Regions from separate parts of the Bacillus sp. J14TS2 genome, predicted to be linked through region 2. Evidence: riboswitches for the same ligand, from Rfam matches in the RefSeq annotation. Region 2 holds a riboswitch; the other holds the start of a gene.
What was found. A riboswitch is a leader RNA that binds a small molecule or an ion and turns the genes downstream of it on or off. The one in region 2 is predicted to bind cobalamin.

Region 1: another riboswitch for cobalamin. It lies ahead of KI375_RS03095 (ribonucleoside-diphosphate reductase subunit alpha); the one in region 2 lies ahead of KI375_RS01320 (ABC transporter substrate-binding protein).

What each region holds. Positions count from the first base shown of each region.
Region 1 is NZ_BORE01000002.1:96,777-104,365, forward strand. It holds gene KI375_RS03085 (ribonucleotide-diphosphate reductase subunit beta) at 1-2, opposite strand, end outside; gene KI375_RS03090 (flavodoxin) at 1-421, opposite strand, end outside; gene KI375_RS03095 (ribonucleoside-diphosphate reductase subunit alpha) at 406-2,679, opposite strand; cobalamin riboswitch at 2,909-3,093, opposite strand; gene KI375_RS03100 (ROK family transcriptional regulator) at 3,402-4,583, opposite strand; gene xylA (xylose isomerase) at 4,715-6,040, shown strand; gene xylB (xylulokinase) at 6,068-7,567, shown strand.
Region 2 is NZ_BORE01000001.1:318,929-326,517, forward strand. It holds gene KI375_RS01305 ((Fe-S)-binding protein) at 1-1,302, opposite strand, end outside; gene KI375_RS01310 (ABC transporter ATP-binding protein) at 1,726-2,958, opposite strand; gene KI375_RS01315 (FecCD family ABC transporter permease) at 2,960-4,015, opposite strand; gene KI375_RS01320 (ABC transporter substrate-binding protein) at 3,978-4,970, opposite strand; cobalamin riboswitch at 5,082-5,263, opposite strand; gene cls (cardiolipin synthase) at 5,403-6,599, shown strand; gene argS (arginine--tRNA ligase) at 7,111-7,589, opposite strand, start outside.

The sequences.
Region 1 (7,589 bases), on a different contig from region 2:
AATGTTTAATAACTCCTTCCGTCCAGCGGATCACTTTTTTCTCTTGTGATCCTCTAGGACTTTGTTCGATTTTCAAAGGGAGAAGGGTAGAGTGATAGAATTTAGCCAATTTTACAGCCGCATGGCAAAATAAATCATCTCCACCAAATTGGGTATCACCTGTTCCAAAGACAAAAACAGAGGGAGGTTTATAGCCAATCTCGTATACAAACTCTTTTACCTCTTCAGGTGTTCCGCCTCTATCCCATGTAAACGTACCGATAAGCATTGCATCGAATGCAGCTGGATCTGGGATTCTACCTGTACCAATCCAATATTGTTCTGTATAAATACCTTCCTGTTGCAGCTTATAATTAATTAATTCAGCGACTTCCTTTGTATTACCGCTATAGCTGGCATAACAAATTAAGATTCGCACCATTCACACTCCTCAATATCTGAAGCCGTAGAGCGCACATAGTAAGTAGTTTTTAAACCTGAATCCCAGGCTTGTAAATGTAAATCAAGTAACACTTTTGCCTTAATATTATTTGGTACATAGAAGTTAAAAGAGATCGATTGATCAATATGATGTTGTCTAGCAGCATTTTGCTGTATAGACCATCGTTGATCCACAATATAAGCCGAGCGTCGGTACACATCATACGTACGATGATTTAAGTCAGGTGCTACGAATGGTAATTTGTAGTCTTTCTTTTCTTCATAATAAAAAGGTTTGAAAATTGGATCGATACTGGCTGTTGAACCCGCAATAACAGAAGTACTGGAGTTTGGAGCAACGGCCATTAAATAACCATTTCTTAATCCGAAGGTTGCGGCCTCATCCATAATGGAACGCCATTCTTCATCATTTTCATAGCCTCGCTGTTGAAAATACTGGCCAGTTTGCCAGTCACTTCCCGCAAACATTGGATAGGCGCCTTTTTCTTTTGCCAAATCAATGCTCGCTTGAATGGTCAACTTTGAAATACGTTCATATAATTGATCGGCAAATTCAACGGCTTCTTTGGATTCCCACTTCAAGTTTTTCAGAGCCAAGATATGATGCCAGCCAAACGTTCCTAACCCAATCGCGCGATATTTTTTATTGGTGATCATCGCTTGCTTAACATCAATCGTGTTAAGATCAATGACATTATCCAGCATCCGAACCTGAATAGGAATGAGACGCTGTAAAACTTCTTGCTCATCATCATCCAACTGAACCGTTCTGCCAAGATTAATAGAGGAAAGATTACATACGACAAAATCCCCTGGTTTTTTATACGTGATAATAGTTCCGTCTTCTACAATTTCTTCTGATTGAAGAGTAGGAGACATATTTTGCATGATTTCTGTACATAGATTACTTGAATAGACCATTCCAGCATGTTTATTTGGATTTTTTCGATTCACTTCATCGCGATAAAACATAAAAGGTGTGCCTGTTTCGAGTTGAGATTTCATGATACGTACCATGATTTGAATAGCAGGAATTTTCGTTTTCTTTAGTTGTGGATGTTGGACACATTCCTCATACTTTTCTCGAAAGCTGCCATTTCCTCTTTGTTCATCATAATAATCTTCGAGAGAAAAGCCTAATAGATTTCGCACCTCATGCGGATCAAACAAGAACCAATCTTCACGATTCTCTACTTTCTCCATAAATAGATCAGGTAGACATACACCGGTAAAAATATCATGTGCTCGTTGTCTTTCATCACCATTATTTAATTTTAAATCCAAAAATGACAAAATATCAGCATGCCATACATCTAAATAGACGGCAATAGCACCTTTTCTACGACCAAGTTGGTCCACGCTAACGGCTGTATTGTTTAACTGTTTAATCCATGGCAGTACACCAGAGGATGCTCCTTTAAAGCCTTTTATGGATGAGCCTCGACTTCTAACTTTTCCCATATAGACCCCAATACCACCGCCATCTTTCGAAAGACGAGCGACATCTGTATTGCTATTGTATATGCCAATAAGAGAGTCTTCGACTGTATCAATAAAGCAACTAGATAATTGGCCATGAGCAAGTCCAGCATTTGCGAGTGTGGGGGTTGCTACAGTCATGTAGAGATTAGATAAAGCCCAGTAAGCTTCTGTGATCAGTGCAAATCGCTTCTCTCTTGGCTCATCTTTCATTAAATGCATGGAGATCACTAACCAACGCTCTTGTGGTAGCTCATATGTATTTTTTTGATGATCTGTTGCTAAATATCGCGTTGCTAGCGTGTGTAAACCGATGTAATCAAATAATAAATCTTTTTCAGGGTCCAATAAAGTGGAAATGTGTTCAATTTCTGCCTTTTCATATTTTTCTAGAAGCTGTGGTGTGTAAATACCCTCATCGGTTAACTGTTTTAATAAGGAATAGAAATTACCATATCTCTGTTCCTGATCATATCCTCGATGAGAGCTCGCTTGTCTATAGAGTTTGTGTAAATAGATTTTCGCTGCTTCGAAACTCCATTCAGTATTGACTTCATCCACATTTTCTAATGCGGCATTAATTAAGATGGAAGTGACCTCATCGGTGCTAATTTGCGCTTTTGCTTCAATAGCTCGGATTACTTTATCGATGTATTCCTGGGATTGAATAGAAGTAACTTTTTGAATGTATGCTTGGATTCGCTCCTGGTTAAAGTGGGTAGGATGTGTTTCTTCTTGTTTTGAAATAATTGTAGTCAATGATAATCACCTTTCTATCAATAGAATAAAATCAGAAAAACTCAACTATCTTTGGGGAGGTGTGTAGCACACCTGTGTAAGAGTAAAATATTCTTGTAGCATTCTACGCAAAACTTATGGACAGGGTGAAGTAAATAAAAAAAATCGCCATAGAAAAAGGCGAATTAAACGATAGGAAAGAAAGGCATATATTCACTATCGCTTCACCTTCTTGTTCCCCGAAGAAATGAAACTCCGACAAATAAAGGTAGGTCTCCTGACTTATGCTTCATCCTACTGGGGCCTTCCCAGTTCGAGTTTTGTCGAACCAGTGGCGAGTCCGTTCGTTCGCATTTACAATTGCGGGGACAGTTCCGGAATTCCACCGGATTCCCTTTTAAAGCCTTAACAGGCGCCTTTATTTGTTGAAATCAATATATAGTATGATGTTTGCTGTTGAAACACAAAATGTAGTATCTTTAATGATATTACCATGATTGATTCTGAATAGCAACCATTACTATGCTTAAAATTGTCCAAAGGTAATCATGCCATTTTTCTACAATATTTGGCAATTAATTTGATTGCCATAAACATCATTATATCCAAAAAGTTGCCGTTGTTCATAGAAAAAATTTCAAAAAAAGCAAGAAACATCCAAAAGTCATAGAACTGGCTTTTGGATGTTTCATGTAGAAAGGGTCTTTATGATGATACCATTCGCTTTCCGTAGGCTCTAATCTTTACTTGTTCTTCGCTTTTAAAAAGTTTTCTGTTGAAAAGGCTGCGGCTCCCAATGCGGCAGAATATGAGGAAAGCTTCGAGAACTTAATTTGCAAATCATGTTTTTGAAAGAATTGAATACGGTTAGCTAATTGTTTTTCTAATGATGGTTGAATCCACTTTTTTGTACTAGCCATTCGGTTTCCGATGACTATCTCCTGAGGATTAAAAATATTAATGATATTATTTATACCTACCCCCAGATATTCCCCGATTTCATGAAATAAATTGATAGCATGTTCATTACCACTTTCAGCAAGCTCTACTATATATTCAAGTGAAAGATCAGTCTGGTTAGCTGGAAGGAGATTTGATTTTTTTGCTTGTTGAATAAGCGCCTGTTCTGAGGCATATAGTTCCCAACAGCCTTTATTTCCACAGCGACAAAGATCTCCGTTTACATTAATCGACATATGACCAAGTTCTCCAGAAAATCCTTTATTGCCTTTATATAACTGGCCATTTAAGATCATTCCTACTCCAATACCGATGCCAACACTTACATAAATCAAATGTTTTGAATCTTTGCCAACACCATACTTTTTCTCTCCATATGCACCAGCGTTCGCTTCATTTTCGATAATCGTCGGGATCTTGAATTCTTCTTCCAATATGGATTGGAGTTCAATATTTTTCCAGGAAAGGTTAGGAGCAAGTAATATTTTTCCAGATTTATTAACTGTTCCTGGGACACCTACTCCTATGCCAATTATACTATAAGGACTTTTTGGTGTGGAATGGATTAAATCTCGTATCATTGCAAAAAGTTTCTCTTTCCATACTTCAAATGATTGGGAATGTATTTTTATCTGTTTTTCTATATGGATATGCCCAGTTAAATCAGTTAAAACACCAAGTAAATAATTCACGCCAATGTTTATTCCAATGGAATAGCCAGCGCTTTTGTTAAAAAGAAGCATAACGGGTCTTCTCCCACCACTTGATTCACCTGGGCCTGATTCATAAATAAACTCTTCTTCTATTAACTCGTGGACAAGGGAAGAAACCGTTCCTTTATTAAGTCCAGTTTTTGTCGCAATTTCCGCTCTTGAAATAGGCGAGGATTGGATAATCGTTTTAAAGACTAAAAATTTATTTTCCTTTTTGACGACATGTTGGTTCCAAGTCTTTTCACTCTTCATACTTTTCAACTCTTTCGATTTTAATCATCATTAGTATACACTTAGTTTATCCGATAGACAAACTTCTGAATGATTGTTATAATGCAATTGCAAACATTTACATGATACTTAAATTTCAAGGAGGTTTCAATATGAGCTATTTTAATAACATTGGTAAAATTAATTATGAAGGACCGAAATCAACGAACCCATACGCATTTAAATTTTATAACCCAAAAGAAGTCGTTGCAGGTAAAACGATGGAGGAATACTTGCGATTTGGAGTAGCTTATTGGCATACATTTGTGGCAGATGGTTCAGATCCATTTGGAGTGGGGACGATGCAAAGACCTTGGGATCAATATGATGGAATGGATCTTGCCAAAGCTCGTCTTGAAGCTGCCTTTGAGTTCTTTGAAAAATTAAATGTTCCTTATTTTTGTTTCCATGATGTAGATATAGCTCCTGAAGGAAATAGCTTGAAAGAAACGTACCAAAATTTAGATACAATCGTTTCCATGATGAAAGATTATATGAAAGATAGTAAAACAAAATTGCTTTGGAATACAGCTAATAATTTCACACATCCACGCTTTATTCATGGTGCTGCTTCTTCTAATCATGCGGATGTATTTGCCTACTCTGCAGCAAAGGTGAAGAAAGGGTTAGAAATTGCCCAAGAGTTAGGGGCAGAGAACTATGTGTTCTGGGGAGGACGTGAGGGATACGAAACGCTTCTTAATACAGATATGAAGCTTGAACTGGATAATCTTGGTCGATTCTTCCATATGGCTGTAGACTATGCAAAAGAAATTGGTTTTAACGGTCAATTCCTTATCGAACCAAAACCAAAAGAACCAACTACACACCAGTATGATTTTGATGTGGCAAGCGGCTATGCGTTTTTACAAAATTATGGTCTCCAAAACGATTTTAAATTTAATATTGAAGCGAACCATGCGACACTTGCGGGTCATACGTTTGAGCACGAATTACATTATGCGCGGATCCATGGAATGCTAGGTTCAGTAGACGCAAACCAAGGCCATCCGTTACTAGGATGGGATACAGATGAGTTTCCGACTGATCTTTATTCTACAACTCTCGCTATGTACGAAATTATTAAAAATGACGGTCTAGGCAAGGGTGGTTTAAACTTTGATGCAAAGGTTCGACGTGGTTCCTTCGAACCGGAGGATTTATTCCACGCCCATATTGCCGGGATGGACGGTTTTGCTGTCGGACTTAAAGTCGCACAAAAATTAGTCGATGATAAGGTGCTTGATCACGTGATTGAAGAGCGCTACAGCAGTTTTAAGGAGGGAATTGGCCTTGATATCGTTCAAGGAAAAACTGATTTCCATCAACTTGAAGAATATGCATTAGGACTAAAGGACATTCAGCATCAATCAGGACGTCTAGAAAAAATTAAAGCAACGATTAATCAATATTTATTAACTGCATTTGCTGGCGAGTAAACGTAATAGAGGAATGAAGGTGACACGATGAAATATGTGATCGGTGTTGATTTAGGCACAAGTGCTGTGAAAATTTTATTAGTGGACCAAATGGGTGAAGTGGTGGAAGAGGTTTCCAAGACTTATCCACTTTATCAAGAAAAAACAGGCTATAGTGAGCAATATCCAGAGGATTGGGTTGATCAGACAATCAAGGGATTGTCTGATCTCTTGCAGAAGTTTACTGGCGATATAGAAGAGATTGAAGGGATTAGCTTCTCTGGTCAAATGCATGGACTTGTATTGCTAGATGAAAACAATGAGGTTTTGCGTCCTGCAATCCTCTGGAACGATACGCGAACAACAGCTGAATGCCAGCAAATTTATGAACAAGTAGGCAAAGACCGTCTGCTTGCAATTACAAAAAACCCCGCTTTAGAAGGTTTTACATTACCTAAAATATTATGGGTGAAGAAACATGAACCGGATATATTTGCGAAGGCGACAACCTTCGTACTTCCAAAGGATTATGTACGATATAAATTAACTGGGCACATTCATATGGATTACTCAGATGCTGCTGGAACGCTTTTGTTGAATATAAGGGAGAAAGCGTGGAGCGAGGAAATATGTGACTTAGTTGGAATAGATCCAGCACTTTGCCCGCCATTGATAGAAGCTTCTGGCGAAGTGGGGACTATACAAGCGGAAATGGCAAAGGCAACAGGCTTATCCTCTGCCACTCGCGTGTTTGCGGGGGGAGCTGATAATGCTTGTGGCGCAGTCGGAGCGGGAATACTTGAAGACGGTCAGACACTGTGCAGTATCGGTACCTCTGGTGTTGTGTTGTCTTATGAAGAAAGTGAAAAGAAAGATTTCCAAGGGAAGGTTCATTATTTTAACCACGGCGCCCCTAACGCCTATTATACGATGGGCGTCACATTAGCAGCTGGATACAGCTTAAGCTGGTTCAAAGACGTATTTGCTCCAACAATATCATTTGATGATTTGCTAGCAGATCTTCATACGGTTCCGGCAGGATCGAAGGGCTTGCTCTTTACCCCATATATAGTAGGAGAGAGAACACCTTATGGAGACGCTGCGATCCGGGGCAGTTTTATTGGAATGGACGGTTCTCATCAGCGAAAGGATTTTGTTCGTGCTGTATTAGAAGGCATTACTTTTTCATTGAATGAGTCAATCGATATCTTCAGAAAAAATGGTAAACAGATTGATACAATTATCTCGATTGGCGGAGGTGCTAAAAGTGATGAATGGCTGCAAATTCAAGCAGATATCTTTAACGCAAAAATTGTAAAATTAACGAGTGAGCAAGGGCCAGGCATGGGGGCTGCTATGATAGCCGCCTATGGATGTAAATGGTTTGAATCGCTAAAAGATTGTGCTGATACATTTCTAAAGGTAGAGAAGAAAGTTCTACCAAACCAAGAAAATGTAGAGAAATATAAAAAGTTATTTGCCATCTATCAAGAGATTTATCCGCAAACGAGAGAAATCAATGAACAACTTAAAGCATTTCGCGTATAAAGTGAAACTTAAATCAATGGGG
Region 2 (7,589 bases):
TCTCCACACTTCCTTCTCTTTGCGATTTAATCCCCAAGGATTGCCTTGCCTCTCAATATTTTGCATCGCACGCTGGGCATCTGGATTGACTTTGCCTTCCGTTAGGACCAGATAACGGCGCATATCAAGAATATGACTTACGTGATTATTCATGACAGGACATTGATCTTCACAGTTACGGCACGTCGTACAGGCCCACAACTCTTCCTCTGTAATAATATCACCGATCATACTTGGATGATAATCTACTGACGCAGCTGCTTCTTTCGCTCCCTTTCCCGCTCCAGCCTTTGCCAATTTATTTCCTAAAGTTCCTGAAAAGGCATATGTCGGAACCCACGGCTGCTTACTTGTTACGGCTGCTCCATGGTTCGTAAGATGGTCGCGTAATTTCGTCATAATATGCATAGGTGATAATGCCTTTCCAGTTCCGGATGCTGGACACATATTGGTACAGCGTCCACATTCTACACAGGCATAAAGATCAACTAGTTGCAAATCTGTAAATTCATCAATTTTTCCTACACCAAAGGTTTCTTGCGTTTCGTCCTCAAAATCAATGGTTGATAACTTCTTTCCTTCATCAGGATTGCTTAAATAAACATTTGCGGGTCCCGCAAGTAAATGGGCATGTTTTGATTGGGGAACGTAGACGAGAAAGGCAAGCAAAAGCAGGAGATGAACCCACCAAGCAATATAAAACAAGGCGGCTCCTACCATAGGGTCCAACCAACGAAAAATACTTGCTATTCCTGCGGCAACAGGTTCTGTCCATGTTCCAGGCTCTTGATGCCATATGAAGGACATCGCATTTCCAAATAAGACAGATAGCATCAGACCACCAATAAACAATAAGACTAACCCTGCGTAAAAGCCTCTTTTTAATCTCGCTAACTTTTCAATATACCTCCGGTAAAAAGCGCCAATGACTGCGATTAAAATGAGAAGTGTGACAATTTCCTGGAAGAATTTAAAACCAGGATATAGGGGACCTAACGGAATATGAGAAGCGGGGACAAGTCCTTTCCAAATAAAATCAACAGCCCCGAATTGTACAAGAATAAACCCATAAAAAAACACAACATGAATAAGACCGCTCTTTTTATCCTTCAAAAGCTTCTTTTGGCCGAAAACATTAACAGCGATTCTCTTTAGTCTCTGTTTCACATCACGATCGAATTCTGCCTTTTTTCCAAGTTTCATATAAGCGATTCTTGTCTTCACTACATACACGAAGAGATAAACACCGTAAGCGGTTGCAGATAGAAAAGCAATCCAATTAAGCCAAAACAGCGCACTCATTCCTAGCACTCCCTTTTTGTATCTTAGTCTCTTTATCATATAAAATGAATGAGCATTCAGTCAATGTCTTTTGTTTCTATCCAAATTATGTTGCAACCAATCACTTTATTCCAAGATTCACAAATTGCTAGGCGGATGTCCAAATGAACAAAAGCGCAAGCGCCTTGAACTAGGAAGAAAGGCTAAGTTCGCGCCGTCCTGGCGGCAGACTCAAACGCGACGTCCTGTCGCTTCGTCTGCACTAGTACATCCTGTACGTCGCAACGCCGATGGACTCGCTCCTGCGAGCCTCAAGCCGATGGCGCCGGGAGCTGGATCAAGCATTAGCCAGAATTTATACTTTCTTACCTTTTCAAAAAAAGCAACCCCTCCTTATAGAAGTAATTGCTTCTGATTTTATGTTCTATCATTTTATTCTTAAGCCTATAACGAATCAAAATGAAGAAAGTAATCTAATTGTTGCTTGATCCCTTCTTGTAAGCTGGCGCGCAACTCACTTGGATCAACCGATTGTCCATTTTGTAAAGCTGCTATGCTAAACTTCCCTTCAATTTTCCCCAATAATAGTGTTTTTATTTCACTCAATGCCAGCACGGCTCGAATATATCCTTCATCCGAAAGGAAACCATTTATAAAAATAGAATGATGAAAAAGCTGCTTGCCTGAATCCGTCCAAGTGATAATAAAGGAATTTCCATATGTGCCGCATTGGAAATCTTGAGAAGACAGGCTTTCTGCGACCTTAAACTGGCTTTCCCAGCCTATTCTGCCATCTGAGTCCATTACTTTCAGAGAACCAGGAGCTTGGATACAGAGCGTGTTTTCTTTATACTGCACACATTTTTCATTGATGAGCGCGTCGTTTTCGCTCCGCCATTCATTTGGAAGCAAAACGATTTGTGGCTTTGGGATTATGGGATGGGTCTGTACTTCTACCTCTGTTTGATAGACCTTCTGAACCGACGTTTTTTGAATGACCTCTTCTACATTCCCGACAGCATGAACGTTCCCTTTATCCATTAGAAGTACACGATCACAATAAAGACTTGCAATATTCAAATCATGAAAAATAGAAAGAACAGTCAGCCCTCTTTCAATTACCCATTTTTTCAATTGATCCAATAGTTCTTTTTGGAAGGCTAAGTCCAAATGATTTGTTGGCTCGTCTAGTAGTAAAATTTCCGGATTCTGTGCTAGAGCTTGTGCAAGGAAAACACGTTGCCGTTCGCCACCTGAGAGCGACTGCAATAATTTATGCTGAAAAGAGTAAACGCCGGTCGCCTTCATTGCTTCCTCAATCATTCGTTTATCCTCTTTTCGGTCAGTCGCATGAAATAATCCCTTTTGATGAGCATAGCGCCCCAATGAAACCGTCTCTCTTACGGTATATGCAAAAACTTCAGAATGAATTTGCGGCAACACAGCCATTTTTTTCGCCAGCTCTTTCGCGGTAAAGCTTTTAAGCGATCTATCCTGAAGAAGGATCTCTCCCTCTTTTGGATGCAGCAAGCCACTGATCATTCTCAATAAAGTTGTTTTCCCACTCCCATTCGGCCCGAGGATACCAAAGATCTCCCCTTTTTCTACTGCAAAGGAAAGATCAGCTAATACTTGATGGCCAGGATATCCACCCGAAATATGATCAATTTTCAGCATTTTATCCTCTACTTTCTCTTTTTCGTCTCATCAAAACCATGGCAAAAACAGGTGCTCCAAAAATGGCTGTAATGACTCCGATCGGAAGCTCCGCTGGTTGGATAATCGTCCGAGCGATTAAGTCAGCTAGAATTAAAAAGCCGGCCCCGATAAACATGGATAACGGCAATAAATGTTTATGATCAGGCCCCCATAATAATCTTGTTACATGCGGGATAACTAAACCAACAAAGCCAATGGTGCCCGAAACAGCGACGGCCGCTCCAGTCAGTAGAGAGCCGGCAAATAAAACAAGCATTTTGCGCTTTTCCACATTGACTCCTAGATGCTGCGCTTGCTCCTCACCAAACGACATCGCATTTAGTTCACGGGTATTTACTAACAATAAGCAAGCACCAATAAGGAAAAACGGAAGAATGATCCAAACATAACTCCAGCCGCGCATGGAGACACTCCCTAACAACCAGCCAATAATTTGTCTTAATTCTTGTCCAGATAAAGCAATAATCAAGGAGAGGAAGGCGCCCAAAAATGAACTAAAGATAATGCCTGTTAATATAATCGTCTCTACTCGCATTCCAGGTTCAATTTTACGAGCAAAAAATAAGACAATAAAAATTGTAATAAAGGCCGCAACAATACTGGCGATTGGTAATGTTAATAAACCGACAAATGGAAGACTGATTTGAAAAAAAATCACCACGACTGCTCCAACCGAAGCACCGGAAGAGACCCCCAAAGTATATGGGTCGGCCAACGGATTTCTCAGTAATCCTTGAAAAGCAGCCCCTGCCAATGAAAGGGATGCTCCAACCAACCCGGCAAGCATGACACGCGGCAAACGAATATTGGTGACAATATTATCAAGCAAAGGATCAGCTTGAATGGAAAGAGGAAGAAGATGATGGCTAAAAATAACCATCATCTCCTTAAAAGAAACTTGTACTGTCCCGACACCTATACCAAGACATAATGTAATCACCAAAAAGACGATCGCAAGGCAATATGAAATGCTTAACTTATTCTCCGTATATTTCTGGATAAATGGTTTTAGCAAGCTCCTCTACTCCTTCAATAATCCGCGGACCTGAGCGACTTACAAGATCTTCGTTCACTTGATATACTTGTGCCTCTTTGACCGCAGTTACCTCATTCCAAGCGGATCTCTGTAACACCTGATCTACTGCATTTTCAATATAACTATAATTGACAATGATCACATCAGGATTACTTTCAATGACAGCTTCCTCGTTTAAAGTAGGATACCCGTCCTCTGTCACAGTATTTATCGCACCGACTTTTTCTAACATTTCATTCATGAATGTACCTTGACCTGTCGTGAATATTTCTGGTGCTGGTTGAAGTTCAACGAAGACTGCTTTTTTCTGATCATCAGCAATCTCTGCCGACTTCTCTGTAATCTCTGCTAACTGTGCTTGCATATTCTCAATAAGCTCGCTCGCCTTATCTGATTTTCCAAGCGCCTGACCAATCGTTTCAATCGTTTCATAGACTGATTCAAAACTTTGTGCGTCCTCGATCACCAATACTGTGACCCCACTATCTTCTATTTGCTTGAGTCCACTTTCCCATGTTGCAAGGTTGGTACCATGAGCAAGTACAAGGTCTGGTTCCAAGGAAAGTACCTTCTCAACATTTAATTCAAAATTAGCGGCCACTTTTTCGATCTCATTCACTTCTTCAGGATAATTATCATATTCGGTAGACGCACCGACCACGTCATTTCCTTTGTCTAATGAAAATACGATCTCCGTATTACTTGGCATTAAGGAAACAATCCGTTCCGGCTCCTCTTTGATCTCCACATCTTTCCCTGTTGCATCTATAATCGTCACTGGATAAGCAGCTTCTTCTGTCGTCTGCTCCTCTGTTACTTGCTCCTTATTTCCTTCTGAATTTTTTGTATTTGGTTCTGCATTCGTTCCGCAGCCGGTTAGTAACGTAAATAGTAGCAAAATAATAGCTATAAAATTGATATTCCATTTTCTCATCTAAATTTCCCCCATATAAAATAATAAAAAACATCGCCTACTGGAGATGCTTTGAGTTATGCAGAGAGCAAAATTTTTTCGCTACTTCCTCTCTCCCCATCCGCGTAGGTTGATTGACAAATAGCATCGGCAGGTCTCCTGGCTTATGATCATCACTTACTACCCCTTCCCATGCGAATATGCACAGTGGACTTTGTAGCAGCTCCCATTTACAGTGGCGGGACCGCGTTGGAATCACACCAACTTCCCTATTAAGTCGAAAATAAGAAAAGCGCAAGGCGGTTGTTCAGTAACGCACGAGCACACAAGGCTTATTTTCGACACCGATACTAAATATGTAATTTTCTACCCCATTCATTATACATCTTTTTTAAAAAACGAACATCTTTTTACCATAAAGGGGGAAATTAAGAAATCGAAGGGGGATATACGATGGGTTTTGTAATGATAGGCATTTTCATTATTATTATTCTCATAGGCCTAGCCTTTATCAATTATTATTTAGGCAGACGCCATTTTCTTAATCAGATCGAGATAAGGCAATACCCCATCCGACATGGCCGGATACAGCTGATTACCACTGGAACAAATTTATTTCTTACTTATTTTGCCGATTTAAAAAAGGCCAAATCCACCATTCAAGTGCAATTTTATATTGTGAAAGATGACTCATTAAGCCAAACTTTTTTTAATATATTAAAGAAACAAGCTGATAAAGGGATTAGAGTACAAGTTCTTTTAGATTGTCTTGGCAGTTGGAAGGTCCCTAGAAGCTGGATCAAAGAGGCCAAACAACATGGGATAGAAGTCGCCTTCTGTCATCGACCTAACTGGCTGTTTCCTTTGTATTCACTTCAACAACGTAATCATCGAAAAGTAACGATTATTGATGGGGCGGTTGGTTATTTAGGTGGTTATAATGTCGGAATGGAGTACATTGATCAGAAACCAGGACTATCACCTTGGCGTGATTATCATATTCGGATAGAAGGTAAGGGGATTAAGGACTTGCAGCAAGAGTTTCATTTTGACTGGCAAAAAGCGACTGGACAACCACTCCCCCATGTTTCTAATAATCCTACAGCGAATGGAAAAATGAAATATCAAATCTTTCCTACTGAAGGGATAAAAATGGATGAGAAATGGCGCTCACTGATTAGACAGGCGGAGCACTCCATTTCAATCGGCACACCTTATTTTGTTCCTCCTAAAGATCTTCTGACTGAATTAAATAAAGCGTTGATGAGAGGGGTACAGATAAAAGTTCTTGTTCCCAATACAGCTGATCACCCGATCGTAAAAGAGGCCTCTTTTTGTTATTTACGCCAGCTCTTAGCCCTAGGTGGTGCTGTTTATCAATTCCAAAAAGGATTTTATCATGCGAAAATTATGATTATTGATGAGCAATTATGTAGCATTGGTACAGCCAACTTTGATAATCGCAGTTTTTTTCTAAATAGTGAGATGACCTGCTTCATTTACGATAAACCTTTCATCGCACACGCAAAGGATACATTTGAACAAGATATTCAGCAATCAGAGGCGCTCTCCCTTCATGGACTCAATCAAGTAGGCTGGTTCGTTCGCGTAAAGGAAGGGATTGGTTGGCTAGTGAAAGGACTGATGTAAATGCCGGCTCGGGCATAACTAAACGTTAAGCTCCAACGAACAATGTATTTCCTTAGCGAAGGATATTTCCGAAGCGAGGATATACACCATACTAGTTCGTTTTTTCCTTTGATGAAAACACTTTTGTCCCAACCTCGATATAAATGGAGACACATTTTTAAAGCCCAGACAAGTGCTTGTCTGGGCTTCTACTTATCGAAGAAGAATGAACAGTAAACTGGCTAGTATTTAGTTGGTAGGAGGCGAGTCCAGTATATTTGCTTGTCCCCCCCTGAATAACTGCCTTCCGCTTTTCATTGTCCAGCTTCGGCTCCTAGCTGCTAGCAAACTTTCGGTGCCTTCCTACGATAATTCAACATCCATTCGCTTTTCAAGCTCATGGTGTTTCCTTTATCTCAGGGCTACAGGATGTAGGTCAGAACAGCGTTGCGCCAGGACGGCGCGTCTTTAGCTGTTCAACCTTACTATGAAAGTTTGTACGCAGCTAAACAGTCGCCTTCCGCTTTTCTTATTACATTTTTTCTGGTGCTGAAACACCAATCAGTGCTAAAGCATTTTTCAGTGTAAGCTGCACAGCCTTCACAAGGGCTAATCTTGCCGCTGTTTCTTCTTTGTTTTCCTTATTTAACACCTTTTCAGCATTATAGAAACTATGGAAAACAGAGGCTAACTCATAAATATAATGCGTAATTCGATGTGGTATTCTCTTCTCAGCAGCATCGGCAATAATTTGTGGAAACTCCCCAAGCTGCTTTAATAAGTGAATCGCCTTTTCACTAACAAGAATATCAACCGGTGTATCTTCATCAAAGGTAAAACCCTGCTCATCGGCAGCGCGAAGAATACTGCAAATGCGAGCATGTGCATATTGGGCATAATAAACAGGATTCTCATTCGATTCAGCGACTGCTAAATCGAGATCAAAATCAAGGTGGGTGTCCGCACTTCTCATTGTAAAGAAATAGCGAGTGGCATCTAGGCCTACTTCCT